4 regions of the Rhizobium sp. M10 genome follow, and region 1 is predicted to be linked to each of the others. Evidence: predicted binding sites of a transcription regulator. Region 1 holds the regulator's gene; each other region holds the start of a gene.
What was found. The regulator PhoB, encoded in region 1, activates phosphate uptake and scavenging genes when phosphate is short. The targets are predictions, from matches to a motif close to TGTCATNNANCTGTCAT.
Positions count from the first base shown of each region.

Region 2: CO671_RS01085 (DUF465 domain-containing protein) is a predicted target of PhoB. The motif match lies at 643-659, and genes of this name have one in related genera.
Region 3: CO671_RS03260 (DUF1045 domain-containing protein) is a predicted target of PhoB. The motif match lies at 1,039-1,055, and genes of this name have one in related genera.
Region 4: CO671_RS10090 (alkaline phosphatase) is a predicted target of PhoB. The motif match lies at 927-943, and genes of this name have one in related genera.

Region 1 covers NZ_NWTA01000043.1:5,242-7,430, forward strand. Annotated here, with positions in the region: gene phoU (phosphate signaling complex protein PhoU) at 1-704, shown strand, start outside; gene phoB (phosphate regulon transcriptional regulator PhoB) at 840-1,523, shown strand; gene CO671_RS32040 (GcrA family cell cycle regulator) at 1,766-2,189, opposite strand, start outside.
Region 2 covers NZ_NWTA01000001.1:234,759-236,947, reverse strand. Annotated here, with positions in the region: gene CO671_RS01095 (metalloregulator ArsR/SmtB family transcription factor) at 1-165, shown strand, start outside; gene CO671_RS01090 (DUF465 domain-containing protein) at 364-537, opposite strand; gene CO671_RS01085 (DUF465 domain-containing protein) at 766-969, shown strand; gene purE (5-(carboxyamino)imidazole ribonucleotide mutase) at 1,013-1,507, shown strand; gene CO671_RS01075 (5-(carboxyamino)imidazole ribonucleotide synthase) at 1,504-2,189, shown strand, end outside.
Region 3 covers NZ_NWTA01000002.1:314,336-316,524, reverse strand. Annotated here, with positions in the region: gene puuE (allantoinase PuuE) at 1-143, opposite strand, end outside; gene CO671_RS03260 (DUF1045 domain-containing protein) at 256-963, opposite strand; gene CO671_RS03255 (FAD-binding oxidoreductase) at 1,078-2,189, opposite strand, start outside.
Region 4 covers NZ_NWTA01000005.1:105,179-107,367, forward strand. Annotated here, with positions in the region: gene CO671_RS10085 (aspartate-semialdehyde dehydrogenase) at 1-589, opposite strand, end outside; partial or broken gene CO671_RS33995 (hypothetical protein) at 702-881, opposite strand; gene CO671_RS10090 (alkaline phosphatase) at 1,001-2,189, shown strand, end outside.

The DNA.
Region 1 (2,189 bases):
CACATATTTATACTGCCTATGATGATGATCTGAAGTTCCTCTCCAGGCGGATTTCCGAAATGGGCGGCCTGGCCGAGCAGATGGTCGCCGAATCCGTCCGCGCCCTGGTCAACGGCGACACCGCGCTGGCGCAGAAGGTCATTTCTGACGACGTGATCCTCGATCACACCGAACGCGAAATCGGCGACAAGGCGATCGTCACCATCGCCCGCCGTCAGCCGATGGCCTCGGACCTGCGCGAAATCATGGGTTCGATCCGCATCGCCGCCGATCTCGAACGCGTCGGCGACCTCGGCAAGAACACCGCCAAGCGCGTCATCGCCGTGCAGAGCACCGGCGTTCCGCGCAAGCTCGCCCGCGGTCTCGAGCACCTGTCCGAGCTGGCGCTCGTCCAGCTCAAGGAAGTGCTCGACGTCTATACCACGCGCGCCGCCGACAAGGCGACCGCCATCCGCGAGCGCGACAACGAGATCGACGCGATGTACACGTCGCTGTTCCGCGAACTCCTGACCTATATGATGGAAGATCCGCGCAACATCACGAGCTGCACGCATCTTCTTTTCTGCGCCAAGAACATCGAGCGCATCGGCGATCACGCCACCAATATCGCTGAGACGATCTACTACATGGCAACCGGCGCCCAGCCGGAAGGCGACCGTCCGAAGGACGACAGCGCCAACACCGTCGGTGCCGCCACGGAATAACCGTGCCGGACCAGCCCATTGCGTGCGCGCCCGCCCGGGCGCGCAAAGAGGTCGCAGCCAATTTCTGATTTTGCGCGGGATCCCTTGCTTAAATCGCCCCCGGTTTAAGGATCGTGCGTGAGGAGACGGACACGCATGATCCCGAGAGTTGCAGTTGTTGAAGACGAAGAGGCCCTCAGCGTGCTTCTCCGTTATAATCTCGAGGCGGAAGGCTTCGAAGTCGATACCATCCTGCGCGGCGACGAGGCCGAAATCAGGCTTCAGGAGCGAACGCCGGATCTTCTTATCCTCGACTGGATGCTGCCCGGCGTCTCCGGCATCGAACTCTGCCGGCGCCTGCGCATGCGGCCGGAAACCGAACGGCTGCCGATCATCATGCTGACGGCGCGCGGCGAGGAGAGCGAACGTGTCCGCGGGCTGTCCACCGGTGCCGACGATTACGTCGTCAAGCCGTTCTCGACCCCCGAACTCGTTGCCCGCGTCAAGGCCATGCTGCGCCGCGCCCGCCCGGAAGTGCTGTCGTCAGTGCTCAAATGCGGTGATATCGAGCTCGATCGCGAAACCCACCGCGTCCATCGCAAGAGCCGCGAAGTCCGCCTCGGCCCGACCGAATTCCGCCTTCTGGAATTCCTGATGTCGTCGCCGGGCCGCGTCTTCTCCCGCTCGCAGCTGCTCGACGGCGTCTGGGGCCACGATATCTATGTCGACGAACGCACCGTCGACGTCCATGTCGGCCGCCTGCGCAAGGCGCTGAACTTCTCCAACATGCAGGACGTCATCCGCACCGTCCGCGGCGCCGGTTATTCGATGGAAGCCTGAGGGGTTTCTGACAAAGTCGAGCAAGCTCCGCCCCTCACCCTAGCCCTCTCCCCGTAAACGGGGCGAGGGGACGTGCCCTGCGAGAGGTGGGTAAGGACCGAGAGGTTGCGGCATATCCCCTTCGCCCCGCGCGCGGGGAGAAGGTGCCGGCAGGCGGATGAGGGGCAGTCACACCCAACACACTCACACAAAAAAACGGGCCTTCCAGCCCGTTTTCGCATTTCCAGCAATGGTTTGCCCGCTCAGCTGACCCGCGCTGCCGCCCGGCGGCGCTCGTTGACCGGCTGATAGGCAAGCTTCTGATGATAGCTGCAATAGGGCGAATTGTCCGGGGATTCGCAGCCGCAGAAGTGGAAGTCGTCCTTCAGCGGATCGCCGACCGGCCATTTGCAGGTGCGTTCGGTCAGTTCCGTCAGGCCGAGGCGGCGGGAAATCGGCACGACCACATTGCCCTTCGGAACATATTCCATTTCCTCGACGGCATCGATCTCGATCTCTTCCTTCAGCATCGTTGCGCCCTGCTGGCGGGTCACGGTGCGGGTGGTGATCCGGGAGGCGTAGTTCGGCGCGCGCGGCGCCGATGTCTGGCGCTTCGGCGTGCGCGCCGCGGCGGCTGTGCCGCCGGCCTTGGCGCGGCCCGGCAGGCTCAGTCGGTGCACCTTGCCG
Region 2 (2,189 bases), on a different contig from region 1:
GCCGAGGGCCTGCCGATCAGCCGGCCGGCCGTGTCGCAACACCTGAAGGCGCTGCTCGACAGCAACCTCGTCTCGGTGACGTCGGAAGGCACGAAACGCATCTACGCGGTCAATAACCGCGGCTTCGACAAGCTCAATCTGTGGCTGGATCAGTTCTGGGCCTGATCGCCCTCCGACAAGACCCCAAACCTAATCCGATGAAGACGATCGGGGGCGGGAGATGCAAAAGCGCCAGCCGCGATGCCGCGAGCATCGGGCTGGCGCAATTCTGGTGTCAAATCACCGGGTCTTGCAAATTTTAGGCGGAATGGATGGATTTACCTCTTCATACGCAAGATGATCGGCCGGCGACCCTTGGGAAGATCAGTGGACGGATGACTTGAGACGCTGAATCTCGTCCTTGATGCGCAGCTTGCGGCGCTTGCATTCGGCAATTTCCGTATCGGAGATAGAGGGAGCTGTTCTGAGCGCGTGCAGCTCCTCCTCGAGAGCAACATGCTTTTTCTGGAGTGATTCAAGATGAGCTTGAACTGTCATTTGACCCTTCCTTCCTCTTACCCTCCCCGGCCATCATCGTCGGGGATCAAGGTGTCAACGCGCCGGACTGTGACATATTTTTGAAGGCTTGTCGAAGGCGAAAAGATGAAGATGAGATGGCAAATTCATGATCAAGACTAACTAGCCGTTACCCGTATTTGGTGATAGGAGCTTGCGGAAATCATCGGCAGATCGGACAAGATCCGAAGACGACAACGGGGAATGCATATGGCCGATCAGGAACAGGCGGAAATCAGGCTCATGGTGGCGCGGTTGCGTCAGGAGCACGAGGATTTCGACGCCGCGATCAACGCCATGATCGAGACCGGATGCGACGCTCTGCGAATCCAGCGCATGAAAAAGAAGAAGCTCGTCATCAAGGACAAGCTCTCCAAGCTGGAAGATCAGATCGTTCCTGATATCATCGCCTGATCGCATCGCCCGATCGCATTGCTTGAGAGGAATAGCGGCAACGATGACAGACAGACCACCCGTCGCCATTATCATGGGCAGCCAATCCGATTGGGAAACCATGAAGAACGCGGCCGATACGCTGGAAGCCCTGGAAATCCCTTATGATGCGCGCATCATCTCGGCGCACCGCACGCCCGACCGCATGGCGAATTTCGCCAAGGGCGCGCGCGCCGAGGGCTTCAAGGTCATCATCGCCGGCGCCGGCGGCGCTGCCCATCTGCCGGGCATGACCGCATCGATGACGCCGCTGCCGGTCTTCGGCGTCCCGGTCCAGTCGAAAACCATGTCCGGCCAGGATAGCCTCCTGTCGATCGTGCAGATGCCGGCCGGAATTCCTGTCGGAACGCTTGCCATCGGCAAGGCGGGCGCGGTCAACGCCGCCCTTCTCGCCGCCGCCGTGCTTGCCCTTTCCGACGAAGAAATCGCCGAGCGGCTCGACGAATGGCGCGAACGTCAGAGTGCCAGCATCGCCGAATACCCGATGGACGACCAATGACTGTAAGCACGATCGGCATTGTCGGCGGCGGCCAGCTCGGCCGCATGCTGGCCATCGCCGCCGCCAGACTGAATTTCCGCACGATCATTCTCGAGCCGCAGGCGGATTGCCCGGCCGCTCAGCTCGCCAACCGGCAGATCGTTGCCGCCTATGATGATCCGGCGGCGCTGGCCGAACTTGCCGCTGCCTGCGATGTCGTCACCTACGAATTCGAGAACGTGCCCGTTGCCGCCGCAGAGACGCTTTCGGCAAGCATTGCCGTCTATCCGCCGCCGAAGGCGCTGGAAGCCGCCCAGGACCGCCTGGTCGAAAAGCGCTTCCTCAACGATTGCGGCATCACCACCGCCCGCTTTCACGCGATCGACAGCCAGGCCGATCTCGAGGCGGCCCTGAAGGATTTCGGCGGTCAGGGCGTGTTGAAGACCCGCCGTCTCGGTTATGACGGCAAGGGACAGAAGGTTTTCCGTTCGGTGGCCGACGGCCCTGACGGCGCCTATGCTGCGCTCGGCGCCGTGCCGCTGATCCTCGAAAGCTTCGTCGCCTTCGAGCGTGAGGTTTCGATCATCGCCGCGCGCACCGCCGACGGCGCGGTCGTCTGCTTCGATCCTGCCGAAAATATACACCGCAACGGCATCCTCCATACCTCGACGGTTCCCGCCGCGATCTCCGCAGCGACGGGCGA
Region 3 (2,189 bases), on a different contig from region 1:
TCGCCGTCGAGGATCGAGCTTTCGCCACCCTCCTCGTAGTTGATGACGAACTGCACGGCAACGCGTGCCTCGCCCGGCCATTTCGGATCGGGCGTCTGACGCCCGTAGCCGACGAGATTGCGCGGATAAGTCTCAGACACCATCAAATCACCTTCTGAAAAGACGGGGAACGGTATCATCCGCAGCCGGAATGTCGAGACGGAAACTGCGTGGCAGAATTTATCCTTTCGGCACAATCACTTAGCTTAACGCTACTCAGGCGATCCTGCGCGCGCTGACCTTGCCCATGGGATGCAGCGAATGGACGCGGAAGGGACCGCCGGAACCCTCTTCGATCATCAATGCCACGTTCGAAACCATCACCGGCTCCTTCAGGACGGGCTCGAAGATCGTTCGCAGCGCCGGTTCGATGCGGGGCATGTCGATCGCATTGATGGAGCCTGTCACCGGCATATGGAAGCGGAACTCGTCCATGACATAAGGATTGCCCCAACGATGCAGATTGGCGAACTGCGCAGCCGACAGTCCATCCGGATCGCTGCGCTCGATGTCGGCTTCGCTCAGCGGCGCGCGGTAGCGATCGAACTCCTGGACGATCGCCGAAGCCAGATACTGGATCTGCTCACAAGGAGCGCTCGGCATCAGGCTGTAGAAACTGCCGAGCCGGGCAATTTCGAGACGTGAAATCTGGAAGGGAGCGAATGTCCCGGCAAAACGCATGAGATCGCGCAGGAGTTGCGATTCGGACATATCGCCGGACAGATGGAACGGCGCCTTCAGAACGCCGTGGAAACCATAGCGCCGCGGCACGGCGGTATGGAAGGCGATCTCGTGAATGCCGAGGCCGCGGACGGCCGGAGGCCCCAGCATATCGCCGGAAAATACGTTTCGACCGAGCCAATTGGCGGCCACGAGCGACAACGGGTCGCTCGCCGGAGGCGTGAAGCAAATGGCATAGCGCATGCAATTTCCTCCATCAAGGAAGTGAGCGCCGCTGAAATTGGGCGCTGCCGATGCTCAAGCAGATAGGTGATTTGCATGACAGAATAACGAAACACAGCTGTACCTAATTCACGTTTAACGTGAAGCCACAGCGATATGGCTTGAAATCGCAAAGCTTTCCGGCAGGAAAAATTCGCAATCTGTATCGCCTGCGATACAAACTGCCGCCTCCGCCAGCCGGTGGGCGAGGCCGAAGCTGACCTTGAAACCGCCAGTCAATGCGATGAGCCGCGGGTGGTCGGGATGGCGGCCGATCATCGGATCGCGGTCGATGGCCTTCGGGCGAAGCCCCGCCCAGCGTTCGACGATCGGCGCGTCGCGAAGGATCGGAACGATGGCGCGCGCCGCCTCGATCAGCGCGTCGAGCTGGGCATCGGTGGAAACGGGATCGTCGAAGCGGTTCTCGCTGGTACTGCCGATCGCCGCATGCCCGCCCTCATGCGCGACGACATAGAGACCGTCGAGGAAGATCGTCGGCAGTGCCGGATCGATCGCCGCCTTCAATAGCGCCGCCTGCCCCTTGACCGGCTGGCCGAGCGGCTGTTTCAGCCCCGGCGTCAGATCCTGCAGCAGGGGAAAAGACCGATGGCCGGCGGCCAGGATGCAGCGGCCGAAGGTGACGGTTTTGCTGCCTATCGCGGCCGTGCCTCGGTCCGGATCGAGATCGGCAACATCGGCGTTTTCCATGATGCGCACATGTTTTGCTTGCTGCAGGAAGGCGACGAGCACTGAGATCAGCGAGCGGGGGGCGACGCGGCCGGCAAGCGTATCATGCACAAAGCCGCTCTCGCCGGCAGAGGCCTCGACCCAGCCGTCTACATCGGGCCTGTCGAGCACATGCCAGTGGAACCGGCGCTCGCCTGCCCGCCAGTGGCGCTCGGCGTCCTCGGAATGGCCGCGGGCTATACGGTTGAGATGCGGTTTCGGCAGCGGGATCAGCCGTCCGGACCTGTTATAGCCGGCGGAAAGCCCGGTTGCCGCTTCGAGCGCCGCGATTTCGGCTTCGAGTGAGACCAGCGCATCGAACTGGAACTGCTTCTTCTCAGACCAGCGGTCCGGCATATGCGGCATCAGCGCCCCGAGCAGGCCGCCGCTCGCACCTCTGCCCAGCCTGCCGGCATCGGCAAGAAGGGTGCTGATCCCGCGCCGCTCGGCATGGACGGCCGCCCAGAGGCCCATGATGCCGC
Region 4 (2,189 bases), on a different contig from region 1:
TGACGTTGAAGGCGATGCGCTTGGTGAACTTCTTGTTCTCGATCGGATCGGCGACGAAGACGGCGCGTGTCTGGTTGAAGAGCTCGTCCATGCCGTCCTTGCCGGCGCCGGAGACGGACTGGTAGGTCGAGACGACGACGCGCTTGATCTTGGCGAAGTCGTGCAGCGGCTTCAGCGCCACCACCAGCTGGGCGGTCGAGCAATTCGGGTTGGCGATGATGTTGCGCTTGGTGAACTGGCTGATGGCATCCGGGTTCACTTCCGGCACGATCAGCGGCACGTCGGCGTCGTAGCGCCAGGCCGAGGAATTGTCGATAACAACGCAGCCCTGCTGGCCGATCTTCGGCGAGAACTTCTTGGAAACCTCGCCGCCGGCCGACATCAGGCAGATGTCGGTGTCGGAGAAATCGTAGTTCTCCAGATTGGAGACCTTCAATGTCCGGTCACCATAGGACACCTCGGTGCCCTGCGAACGCGCCGAGGCGAGCGCCACGACCTCATCGGCGGGGAAGCCACGTTCGGAGAGGATGTTGAGCATCTCCCGGCCAACATTTCCGGTCGCTCCCGCAATTGCTACTTTGAAACCCATTTCTCAAGCTCTCTTTCTCTTCTCTCCTCTGGTCCGGTGAGGGGGGAAGGCGCGACGGATCGCGTCTTCCTGTCCCCAGCCGAGCCGGGGAGAGAGCGGCAGGCCAGAGACGTCAGACGGTTTTCGTCGTCGTTTTGGCCTTGGTTTTGGCAGAAACCGGAACGGCAATATCCACCCCGGCAACCCGTGCCCGGTCACTGCATGCGGCAATGGCGTGTTCGTCGCGAACCATGGAGATTCCTTTTCCGCTGTTGCTCTTAGAAGGTTTTCCACAGGAGTCAAGGTTTTTGCGCCGTCAGCCGCCAGGCGGAAGGAGCGGTGCCGTCCTGCCGCGCCTTGTCATGCCGCTGTCATCACCCGGGGGTATCCCGACCCGGTTGTTAATATCTGCAACGAAAACGGGGGTTTTCCATGCGTATGCTTCTCGCCGCCTTTGCGGCCACCACCATTCTCGCTGGCGCCGCTCAGGCGACGACGGTCTACCCGCTTGATCGCGCGACGATCCTTGTCGGTTCGCCGTTCGACTTCAAGGTCGAGCTCAACAAGCAGGTCAAGCCTGAAGACGTGAAGATCACGGTCAACGGCCAGGATTACAAGACCGTTCTCGGAGGCGAGGCTCAGTTCATCGAATTGGAAAAGGGCAAGGAAGATAAGGCCCTCGGCTCCGCCCTGCTGCTGCGCGGCCTGAAGATTTCCGCGCCGGGCGACTACAAGGTCGAGGTCTCTGCCGGCGACGAAACGAAGTCGGTCACCTGGAACGTTTACGAAACCGCCGGTCAGCCGAAGGCCAAGAACATCATCTTCCTGCTCGGCGACGGCCTTTCCGTCGCCCATCGCACTGCCGCCCGCATCATGTCCAAGGGCATGACCGAAGGCAAAGCCAATGGCCGCCTGAACATGGACGATCTCGATCATATGGCTTTCATCGGCACGTCCTCGACGAATGCCGTCGCCACGGACTCGGCCAACACCATGTCGGCGTTCATGACCGGCCATAAGACGGCCGTCAACGCGCTCGGCGTTTATGCGGACCGTACGCCCGCGCCGCTCGACGACCCGCGTGTCGAAACCATTGGGGAAGCCGTTCGCCGCACGACCAAGAAGTCGATCGGTATCGTCGCGACGTCCGAAATCGAGGATGCAACGCCGGCTGCCGTCGTTTCCCATACCCGCAGCCGCAACGACAAGGCCGACATCGTCGGCATGCTCCTCGAGGTCAAGCCGGAAGTCATCCTCGGCGGCGGCTCGGCCTATTTCCTCGGCAAGGAAGTCGCCGGTTCCAAGCGCAAGGACAATCAGGACTACATCAAGCTGTTCCAGGATGCCGGCTACAAGCTTGCGACCGATAAGAACGAGCTTGCAGCCAATGCGTCGGCTGACGGCAATCTCCTCGGTCTCTTCCACACCGGCAACATGGACGTCACGCTCGATCGCGAATTCCTGAAGAAGGGCACCGTCGACAAGTTTCCGAACCAGCCGGGTCTTGTCGACATGACCAAGGTTGCGCTCGATCGCCTCTCCAAGAATCCTGACGGTTTCTTCCTGATGGTCGAAGGCTCCTCGATCGACAAGATGTCGCATCCGCTCGATTGGGATCGCG